Gemmata palustris: one gene and its partner. The protein of the gene in region 1 interacts with the protein of each later gene in a pairwise test. Links are inferred from orthologs where the notes say so. Each region holds a gene or a part of one and is shown on either strand. Other genes may lie near its edges.

Region 1 (3,306 bases):
CGGTGATCCGCCGCAACCAGCCGGCGAAGCACCGGGGGTCGCGCAGTTGCGGCAGCTTCCGCATCGCGTGGACGAACACGTCCTGGGCCAGTTCCTGCGCCTCGAGCGGGTCGCGCACCCGGCCCAGCGCCATCGCGTAGACGCTGCTCTGGAACCGGGTGACCAACTCGCCGTAAGCCTCGCGGTCGCCGGTCTTCGCCTTCTCAACCAACACAGTGATTTCGGTCCAGCTCATGATTGGGTTCCTGTCCCGATCCTTGTCCCGTGTTTTGCGGCGCTGGCGACGCGCGACCGACTCGGGAACGCGGCCCTCCTCGGATCAGAGAAGGGGGCGGCTCGTTCCCGCGTCCGGGCGGCTTCTGGGTAGCGGCTCACCGACTCGCACCTTTCCCTTGCGGTCCGGCGCAGCGATGTGCTGCACCACGACCGCTCCGGGCGCCCCTTTGCTGAGAAAGGGACATCGGCGCGAACAATCGTCGGGAACCGGAACCGGGAAAGCCGCGGCGGCTTTTGCCCAGGGGTTGGTTTGAGGGGACCCGTTCGTGAGTTGTCACATGCGACGGCGATGTTCGCGAGGCGACTGAAGGCGCGCGGCCTTCGTCTGCTTCGTGACACCGGCGCACCGTGCGACCCGACGAGGTCTCACTCGCACCAATCCGGGACCAGCGTGATAGAAGTTAAAAGTCCTGGTTGTGACCATCGCGTAAACGCGCAACGACTACGGTTGTTCATCTGAGCCGGTGGGCCGGCCCTCGTGGTCAATCCGAATCGGGGGTGCGTTTAAGCCAGTGGTCACCTCACTTTCCGGCCGTCGTCGCCGGGGTCACTTTCCTCAGTACGCCTTGTTTGTCGCAGGTCCGAGCAGGCGATTGGCAGTCGCGGCTGATTCGGCTTCTGACGACGCTTACTGTGGTCAAGCGATCCCACCGGGAATCTGTGACTATCGCTGTCCGGTTCGCACCGGATAGGGACGGCCACGAGACGACGGCACGGGAACCAGGGGAATGACATCCGACCGGACCGGTCGGGGGCACGGCGTCTGGAGCGCCCGCCCGCGTCTGCTTTCGCATCTGCGGTGCGGACTCGTCCTGCCGTGACCGGACCTGTTCGGGTTCCGGATTGTGGGGCAACGGGAATTGCCCCTGGGACAGGTCGTCCGCTGAATAGGCTCCAGCCGCGAACCCCAGACCGAGGCGATCGGCCGGCGTCGCGATCAGCTTCACGCTGGTCACAATGGCGGTCGTCGTCGTCAGGGTCTTCAGGTTGTTCAGGGCCATCGCACACCTCCGCGGACGTTGTGACACGGTTGAGAGCCGTGCCAGAGGATGAATTAAGAAGTCATCTCGAACGGTTAGAGGGAAATAAAGGTTAGGGGTACACGGTAAAAACGACGCGAGCCGGGATCGCCCGGCCACGGACTAGTAACAGTAACTAGCCGCGATCCGCTTGGCAATCGACTCTCGCCGATTTTTCCAAATTTTCAGAGCCAACGACCGAACACCGGGGCGAACCCCCGGTGCGGTTACCCTTCTCGGACACGAGCTTCTAAGGGGTGGTTCGCGCGCTTTTTGATTTTCTTTCCCTTTTTCTTCGCGACGCTCAGTGAGCCAGAAAGTGCTTTGAAAGGACCAGAGGAACCGAGCGTGCCGACTTCAAGCAGCGGGTTCGATGCTCACGCCGAGCGGGTGCCCGCCCTGCTTCACGAACGGGTCGGAGCCGCACGAGCGGATCTGATCGGCTTTCAGCTCGGCCACTTCCAGCGCCCCGATCCACACCGCCGCTTTACCGTTCTGGTGCGCGTCGAGCATGAGCTTCACGCACTTCTCGACGGTGTAGCCGAACACCTTGCGTAGCACGCCCACGACGAATTCCATCGTGTTCTTGTCGTCGTTGTGCAGAATGACCGCGTAGGGCGGCTGGCGGCGCGTTTTGGCCTCGGTGTCGGGGGCGACGTCTGGAAGTGGGGTTGCTGTGGCCATAATCCGGTCTCTCTACCGGGGCGAGCGGAAGACTCAGCGATTATAACCCGCTCATAACATGAGGGGAAGAGAGGGTAAACAAATTACTCTGTCCACATTTAGAGTGATGCGCCCGTGTTCTGCCGTCGGAAGCCGAACAGTTCAGACCCAAAGACGAACCCCGCCCAAAAGGGCGGGGTTCAGCATTTTACCGTTCCGGCGGCGGGGGCGGAGGGTTGCCACCCGGTCCGCCGGGACCGCCCGGGAACCCACCGGGGCCGCCCGGCCCTCCCGGGAATCCGCCGGGACCACCCGGGCCACCGGGACCGCGTTCCTTCATGGCCTTGAACGTTTTCTTCTGTTCTTCGGTCATGAGCTTTTCGAGCTTCGCGTCCACGTCCTTCTGGATGGCTTCGAGTTGCTTCTTCTGGGCATCGGTCAGCTTCAGTTGGTCCTGGAGGAACACCGGCATGATCTGACCGAGAGGGGGCGGGCCGAACCCACCAAATCCCCCGGGGCCGCCACCGCCCGGGCCACCCGGCCGACCACCACCGAATCCTCCCGGGCCACCACCGCCGGGGCCGCCGCCACCGAGATTGGCCATTTCCTTCGTGAAGAACGCGGTCAGTTCTTCCTTTGTGAGAACGCCCTTCTGGTTCGCATCGGCCCGCTCGAACAGCGGCTTCAACCGCTCGTCCGTGACCTCGTCCTTCGTGAGTTTGCCGTCGCTGTTCTTGTCGAAGGCCATCAACCGCGTCACCATTTCTTCGGCGCTGACGGCCCGACCGCCGCCCGGCCCACCGGGGCCGCCCTTGCCGCCTTTTTCGCCTCCTCCGCCACCCTTACCACCGCCGCCCTTACCGCCGCCGGGGGGTTGAGCGTTGGTGAACGAAACGACCGCGAGCAACCCGCCCACGAATAATGCCACTGCTGCCATTCGCATATGGAGTCTCCGAATAGATATGATGGGGTTCGATTCAGCCCGCGCAGTTACTTCCGCGGGTTCATGTCCTTCTCGTCCGGCGTGACGCCGAGAACGATCTCGAAGTACGCCTGCAATTCGCCGATTTTCGAGTCCTTGACCGGCTTGAAGTCCACCAGGATCAGTTCGCGGTCGATGACGTCGCGGACGCCACCGAATACCCCGTCGCGCGCGTTGCCCGCGTGCCCGCGGATCATGAACTGGCTGGTGAGCAACTCGCGGTTCCCCTTCTTCACCTTGAAGTGGATGTGCGGCGCGGGCCGACCGGGGTACGGAACCGGCTTGATGGTGCGGAACCGGTACTCGCCCTTATCGGTGGTGGCGCAGCGGCCGAACCCCTGGAAGTTCTTGTCTTGTTGCTTGGCT
Region 2 (3,118 bases), 1.2 Mb from region 1 along the record:
GCCGCGGGGGTGTTCCTGAAGTGGACCGTCCGCCCGTGGAAGATGGTGTTCTTCAACGCGAACCTCGCTCCGAAGGCGTGAGCTGCAAGCGGTGAGCGACTGTCCGACCTGAAGGCATTTTCCGAGCCGGGGGCGGATATGGCGAAGAAGCGGAAACCGCGCGTTTCAGCTCAACTCATTGGAGACCAGCAACAAACGATACGTTGCTGGTTCGCCGAAGCGGATTGGATGAGGTGTATTGGAGCACGAGACTTCTACAGCATCCAGCTCAGCTTTCAAAGTCTTATCCTTGATGGCTGTCCGATCGTTACTGATCGCAAGATTTTCCTATACGACATCGCCTGCGCTCGGCATGTTTTACCCCTCCGCGACAATGAACTCCTTCGGCGAACCGTGGAACTTGCAACGGAGGCAGCAGAAGGGACTGAGTGGTTAAAGACCCGTTTCTTATCGACGAGTGGGTCGATTAGGGAAGCGCTCAGAGAGTACGGGCCTCCTCCTGAATGTCTCCCCCGACCGCCGCTGGACGACCTCACACGTGCTGCACTGGAACTCGCTTCAGCCCTGGCCCACCAAGAAAATCCCGGGGCACGTGTCAGGTGGATGGGTGGTGCGGCCGCCGAAGTTGCCTCTGTTGCCTCCGGTGATCCAGGCTCGAACCCGATCGCTGATACACAAATCACGTTTCTGCGCGACGTATTTGAAAATGTAGTTTGGTTAGCGAGTATCAAACGAACTTGGAGCACATCGACAGTTCTCGCTTTGGCGAAGCAGATGTACGACTCGCGTGATTTCAGCGTGATGCCGATTTTGGCAGACGCGCTTCAGGACGCGGGCTGCGACAACGTCAACATTCTGAACCACTGTCGCGACGCCGACCAGATTCACGTGCGCGGGTGCTGGGTCGTTGATCTCCTTTTGGGTAAGAAATAGCCCATGAGTGACATCGAACTGGCCATCACGCGGACCAAGGCACTGGAAGCACTTCTGGAGCAAGCCTTCCACGCGACCGGTAAGGGGCTACACGAGAAAGTGACCAGCGCGCAGAACCGGCTCCCTCAACCCCTGGTGAGGAAGATCCGGTTCGTCGCCACCGTGCGGAATAAAATCGTCCACGAATCGGACTACAAGCACATCGACGACCGCGACGGCTACATCCGCGCCTGTGACGAAGCCGAAGCCGAACTGCGGGCGCTAGCCGCTCCACCGAAGGTCATCAACAAGGGATGTTTCGGGCTGGTGCTATTGGTCGGAGTTGTGGGTGCGGTCTGGCGATTGGTGTGAGTCGCGAAGAGAAAATTCGCCGCGGATGAACACAGATTAGCACAGATCAAAACTGAAAAGACCGAAGACCAATCTGCCTTCGGTCTTGATCCGTGTTATCTGCGTTTATCCGCGGCGGATTTTGCTTTTCCCCCTACCCCTGCAAGTGAGCTTCGAGGAAGTACAGCGACTGGTCGAGGTCGCGTGACACCTGCGTAAACAGGTCGGCCGTGTTCTTGTCGCCCAGTTCGTCCGCGGTGTCGATGGCTTCGCGGGTCGTTTTGCCCAGCGCCGCGAACCGTTCGGCCAGCGCGGTGACGACGTCCAACCCCTTGTGTGTGCCGGACGGGAACTCGGGCACGCGGCTCGATGCCGCGGCTTGGCGCGCGGTACCCGTCGCGACCCCTCCCAGAGCGGTCGTGCGCTCCGCAATCTCATCAATGTGTTCTTCCAAGCCTTCCGCGAGTTCATCGAACAGTTTGTGCAGCGCGATGAAGTTCGGCCCCTTCACGTTCCAGTGGGCGAACTTGGTTTGCGACATCAGGTCGAACGTGTCCGCGAGGTGCTGGTTTAGCAGCGAAATCGCCTTCGTCCGGGTTTCGGCGGCGAGGTCGTTTCGCGTGGGAAAGCTCGTGCCCGCTTCGGCCTTCTTGGTGGCGGTGTTGGCGCTCATGTTCGTCTCCTTCGGTGGCGAGTTTCCGTCCCACAACACGGAAGTGTACCCGATGCGGGGCGGTATCTAACGCACTTTTCGACCGATAGAGAGCAACGGGCGTGCCGATATCGCGGTTCGGCGCCCCCTCTACTTCTGCGGGCTCAGGACGACCACTGGGGGGACCGGCACGGGCGCGAACTGGAACGGGATCACGGGCACCTCACCCAGAAAAGAGGGCGCGGACGCACCCGGCGGCGGGAGAGGTACGTTCGGAGTCGGCGCGGGTGGCACCAGCGTGCCCGGCGGCGCGGGCACGGGCAGCGGGTCCGGTCGTGAAGAGGGCGGCACGGGCAACGGCAGTCGATCCGGTGCGGGGGGCACGGGCAGCGGCGCGAGCTTCGTGTCGCCCGGCAGGGTCGGGGTAAACGGCTTGATGACCGGTAGCTCCGGTTTCGGGAGCGGCGGAACCGGCTTGCCCGAACCTTCCGGGGACCAGGAATCGATCGTGTCGAACTTGCCCGTATTGGTCCCGGGGGCGCTCGGCCCCGAGTGCGGCAGCGGGGCCGGTGTTGGCTTCGAGTTCGGGTTCGACCAGGCCGGCGGCACGTAGGGAACGGTCGGGGTAATCGGAGCCGGGCGGACCGGTTCGGTCGGTAGGGTGATCGGCGCCGGTCGGCGGACGTTCGCGCCCGCGACCTCGCCGCCGTACTGGAAGCCGATGTAGTAGTCGCGGATCAGTCCGCCGTCTTCGGAAGAACTAGAGGTCTTGTTCTGCACGAAACTGGCCGGTGACACGGCCGGCGGTTGGGCGGCCTCACCGCGATCGAGGTAGGCCGCGTAGCCGTCCAGGAACCCGTCCCGGAACTCGGTACTGAAGGCGCGGTCCGTGTGCCGCGCGCCCACCGCCTGCCACGCGGCGCGGGCGTCGCGGCGCTGGTCGCGCTCGATCCCGAGCCGGGTTCGGCTCGGTACGTTATCGTCCGATACGCCGGGTGCGGCGTGACGGAGCGCGCCGCACCCGGCGAGCGCCGGGACGAGCAACCCCGTCCACGCGATCGACTTCCAGCCCATGACAACCTCGTCCGCGGAAGTTTCGGCTCCGGGTGATCGAGTCCCAAATCCGTGACTCGGCGTGCCGCTCGACCCCGAATGCACCCGTTTTTGGGTGAACTTGGACTAGATCGGCCGAACATACCGGCC

The links.
Region 2: the proteins of J8F10_RS28380 (region 1) and dps interact in binary tests that used the Escherichia coli proteins (3 or more experiments, as listed by UniProt). The link is inferred for Gemmata palustris from one-to-one orthologs.

Annotation. Positions count from the first base shown.
Region 1 is NZ_JAGKQQ010000001.1:6,819,023-6,822,328, reverse strand. The notes cover bases 317-3,304. They hold J8F10_RS28380 (ATP-dependent Clp protease adaptor ClpS), read right to left. Parts: upstream 1,980-3,304; coding sequence 1,653-1,979; downstream 317-1,652. Other genes in these bases: J8F10_RS28370 (dioxygenase family protein), read right to left, coding at 2,949-3,304; J8F10_RS28375 (hypothetical protein), read right to left, coding at 2,167-2,901. Outside these bases: J8F10_RS28385 (RNA polymerase sigma factor), read right to left, coding at 1-235; more of J8F10_RS28370, read right to left, coding at 3,305-3,306. UniProt on the Escherichia coli protein: Involved in the modulation of the specificity of the ClpAP-mediated ATP-dependent protein degradation.
Region 2 is NZ_JAGKQQ010000001.1:5,580,885-5,584,002, reverse strand. The notes cover bases 178-2,977. They hold dps (DNA starvation/stationary phase protection protein Dps), read right to left. Parts: upstream 1,937-2,977; coding sequence 1,418-1,936; downstream 178-1,417. Other genes in these bases: J8F10_RS22965 (hypothetical protein), read right to left, coding at 2,066-2,977; J8F10_RS22975 (hypothetical protein), read left to right, coding at 937-1,284; J8F10_RS39210 (hypothetical protein), read left to right, coding at 178-933. Outside these bases: J8F10_RS22985 (YciI family protein), read left to right, coding at 1-81; more of J8F10_RS39210, read left to right, coding at 139-177; more of J8F10_RS22965, read right to left, coding at 2,978-2,989.